2 regions of the Pseudoalteromonas sp. A22 genome follow, and region 1 is predicted to be linked to the other one. Evidence: predicted binding sites of a transcription regulator. Region 1 holds the regulator's gene; the other holds the start of a gene.

What was found. The regulator MetJ, encoded in region 1, represses methionine synthesis genes. The targets are predictions, from matches to a motif close to TAGACGTCTAGACGTCTA.
Positions count from the first base shown of each region.
Region 2: the regulator MetJ is predicted to act here: its motif matches at 1,262-1,279, upstream of GSF04_RS19625 (methylenetetrahydrofolate reductase).

Region 1 covers NZ_CP047238.1:443,957-446,165, reverse strand. Annotated here, with positions in the region: gene metB (cystathionine gamma-synthase) at 1-375, opposite strand, end outside; gene metJ (met regulon transcriptional regulator MetJ) at 720-1,040, shown strand; gene GSF04_RS06855 (malic enzyme-like NAD(P)-binding protein) at 1,122-2,209, opposite strand, start outside.
Region 2 covers NZ_CP047238.1:3,285,972-3,288,180, reverse strand. Annotated here, with positions in the region: gene GSF04_RS19625 (methylenetetrahydrofolate reductase) at 259-1,215, opposite strand; gene GSF04_RS19620 (pitrilysin family protein) at 1,486-2,209, shown strand, end outside.

The DNA.
Region 1 (2,209 bases):
TGTGAGATCCAAGACGGTTAATTTGAGCAATCCACGCTTAGCAAGCGATGTAAACAAGCGATAGCTACCACCATAACAGTCATGTGGAATAACCAGCGTATCGTCATGGTTAAGTAGCTGAGTTACTAGGTGAACGGCAGCCATGCCAGTCGCGGTAATAATGCCACGAGCACCACCTTCAAGTTCGGTAAGTGCCTGTGCAAGCACATCACGATTAAAGTTACCACTGCGGCCATAATCGTAGTTGCGTTTGGTATCAAAATCGGCAAAAGAATAGGTGGTAGAAAGGTAAAGCGGTGGCACTACTGCCCCATGTGCTTTATCAGCTTCTATACCATGACGCACTGCAACCGTCGATTTGTTAACTTGACTCATAAGGTCACCTAGATAGTTGGATGTTTAGACGTCTAAAAGGTTAGAGCAACAGAAACTAGAAGTCAAAACATTTATACTGCTAAATGGCTAAATAACTAGTATTTGACTATCTTTTTTAAACCGATAAAATTTCGCCACTCTAGGCGTTGCTAATACGACTGAGTTATTGAAAACTATGGCAGAGATTCTTCTATCTCGCTATGGCGGATTAGTTTATTCATCTATTTGAGTTTGGGATTTATCTTTAATTCGTAAGGTTATCCCTATATTCATGCGGTTGGTGAATAATGTAGACCAGAACCCAGTCATATTGGCATTGATGTAACTGAGGCAAGTACACAATTATGGCAAAATGGAACGGTGAGTATATTCACCCATATGCAGAACACGGTAAGAAAGCAGAGCAAGTAAAAAAGATCACGGTGAGCATACCTCTGAATGTACTCAAAGTGCTAACTGATGAGCGTACACGTCGCCAAGTGAATAACTTACGTCATGCCACGAACAGTGAGCTTTTATGTGAGGCGTTTCTACATGCCTTCACAGGTCAGCCACTGCCGAGCGATGAAGACTTGAGAAAAGATAATCCAGAGCGTATTCCGTTAGAGGTAAGACAAATAATGGAAGAACGCGGTTTGGAGATCCCAGAAATAAACGAAGAGTGATAACTACTCTTTTTCTGTGGACTTACAGACACAAAAAAAGCCTCAATCGAGGCTTTTTTCATTTGGATAATACCAATGGTATTATTCCATATATCCAGCTGGCATATCGATTTGTGCCACACCTGATTCAATTGCAGCTACCGCTACCGCTTTTGCGATACGAGGTAACAAACGCGGATCCATTGGTTTTGGAATAATGTACTCAGGACCAAACTCAAGACTATCCACGTCAGCCGCTTTTAACACTTCAGCAGGCACAGGTTCTTTCGCAATCGTTCTAATTGCTTCAACCGCTGCAATCTTCATTTCGTCATTGATAGCGGTTGCACGTACATCAAGCGCACCACGGAAGATAAACGGGAAACACAGCACGTTATTTACTTGGTTTGGATAATCTGAGCGACCTGTCGCCATGATCAAATCATTACGTGCACCGTGTGCAACTTCAGGGCTGATCTCAGGATCTGGGTTAGAACAAGCGAATACCACTGGCTTGTCAGCCATTAACTTTAGATCTTCAGCAGAAAGTAAGTCTGGGCCAGAAACACCAACAAATACGTCCGCATCCGCAATCACATCTTGTAACGTACGCTTATCCGTGTTGTTTGCAAACAGCTCTTTGTATTCATTTAGGTCATCACGGCGAGTATGGATCACGCCTTTTCTGTCTAGCATATATATGTGCTCACGTTGAGCACCGCATTTGATCAGTAATTCCATACAAGCGATAGCGGCTGCACCCGCGCCAAGACACACAATAATCGCATCATGAATATCTTTACCTTGAATTTCCAACGCATTCAGCATACCCGCAGCGGTTACAATTGCGGTGCCGTGCTGATCATCATGAAAAACAGGAACGTCACAACGTTCGATTAGCGCACGCTCAATTTCAAAGCACTCTGGCGCTTTAATATCTTCAAGGTTAATACCGCCAAATGTGTCTGCGATATTTGCCACCGTATTAATGAAGTCTTCGGTGGTGTTGTGCTTAACTTCGATATCGATTGAATCAAGACCCGCAAAACGCTTAAATAATAGCGCCTTACCTTCCATAACAGGCTTTGACGCCAAAGGACCTAAGTTACCCAAGCCAAGAATTGCCGTACCATTACTGATCACCGCAACCATATTTCCTTTACCCGTGTAACGGTATGCATTCGCCGGAT
Region 2 (2,209 bases), 1.3 Mb from region 1:
TCGCTGTTTGATTTTTGTTCTTCTGAGTGTGTTTTGGTCGCGACGCTCGACTTGCCGCCTAGTAATCTAGGCAAAAGTTGAGCAACAATGAACAAAGCGCACTCAGGTGAACCCAAAGGGCAGCGCTTGATTGGCATTTCTACTATGTTATCGCCAGACTTACATAGAATGACTATGCTACGCAGGCTCTGCCTTGTATAAATACCAATCAAACTGCTGCAAAAACAAACTTGGAAGATCAACAGGCCCTAGACTGCATTAAGCAATTTGCTTTTCCGCAAGGCATAATTCCATGGTCGCTTTCAATAGTCTATAAAGGTTTATCGACGCGTCAATTTCTTCTTTGCGGTTTGTTAAGCTCTCAATATTTAAGCCAAGAGAAATATCTAGATGTGAGCAGCTTTTTAAGATTTGATCTAGATTTTCTCTACAAATACGAATTGACTCACTTAGTGTATTGTCTGCATCTAACATGCGCCATTTGGTTGCTTCTGGTACTGAGATCCCCAGCCATTCCATAAACTGCAAGGTTTTTTCCCCACCACATGGAGTAAAGGTAAGAATAATGCGTTTTGGTGTTTGCCCTTGCTGTTTACAGGTGCGAGCATAGCTCGTGATAAGATCTATGGTTGCTTGAGCGTCATACACTGCTTGGGAAACAAAAAATTGGCAGCCTTGCTCTGTTTTATCAATTAATCTTTCGTGTTCATTACGCTTACTGGCGTGGCGCTCTGCGATGGTTACACCACCCAAGAAAAAGTCATCTTGGTGATGCTTCAGTACCTTATAGGCTTCAGAAAGCGGCAACTTAATATCGCCTTGTGAAGATGGACTGCCCACTAATACTAGATTGTTTAACCCATATTGCTGTTTAGTGCTGCTTAACCAATTGCCAAAAGCTTCACTATCTCGCTGTGCCACACTTTTATACGTAATTACATCAAGGTGTGACAATTCGCGGATCAACTGGCTATATTCACACGGATCAACGGTGTGCTTAAAAGGAAATGGGCGTGGTACTTGAGTACGACTGCTTTCATCTTGAATGTCATAGATGATCACGCCGTCGTATTCAATCTCATGTAAACGGCCCAAAAGTTTAGCGGCAATTGATTTTAGCTGCTCTGGGTCGGTGCCAATCTTAGGTGGTGTGGTACCAATTAAATATACCCCTTGGTTAGGGTCAATGATTTTCTCTTGAAGCGTTAAAGCCATAATCCTCATTCCACAAAAGCATTTCTGTATCTCTTTACTAATATAGCAGCCATTTAGACGTCTAGATAGATTTTTTTAATGAAAGAATTTCAATAATTATGAATTTATCTCAAGCGCTCAAATCAAAATTTCATATTTGTTTACACATTAGGATGGTAAATCACCTTGGAAATTAGCGAATTAGTATGACTTTGGGGCATAATCAGGAGGTTTGCTAACGTAAGTGAACACGACTTACTTAGAATAAAAAATATGATTAGGACCAAATTCATGAAATTCAAATTACTAGCAACCAGCTTTGCCGTAAGCTTAGCGCTTAGTGGCTGCGCAGCGACGAATTCAGACCAAGCTCAACAGTCAGCTGTAAGTACTCAAGCTGCCCAATCCAATAAAGTATTCGCCCAAGATTATGTTTTGGAAGAGCTAGAAAATGGCCTTCGCGTCATGGTAGTTAAAACTAACTATCCTGATGTGGTATCGCTACAAATTCCGGTTTCTGTTGGTTCGCGCAATGAAGTCGAAGCGGGTAAAACCGGCTTTGCTCACTTCTTTGAGCATATGATGTTCAAAGGCTCAGAAAAATATCCACAAGACGTTTATTCGGACATTTTGAAAAATTCAGGTGTTGATAATCGTGCCTATACCACCAATGACTACACGAACTACCATTTAAATTTCTCAAAGCAGCATTTAGATAAAGTATTAGAAATCGAAGCAGATATCTTTCAAAACCTGACTTACAGTGAAGAGCAGTTTCGTACTGAAGCACTAACTGTGAAAGGTGAATACCTTAAAAATAATGCCAGTCCAGTTCGAAAACTGCTTTCTGCGGTAAGAAAAGAAGCATTTGACAAGCATACCTATAAACACACGACAATGGGCTTTTTTGAAGACATCGAAGCAATGCCAGATCAAATGGCCTATGGTAAAACCTTCTTTGAGCGTTTTTATAAGCCTGAGTATGTATCACTTGTGATCGTAGGTGATGTAGATC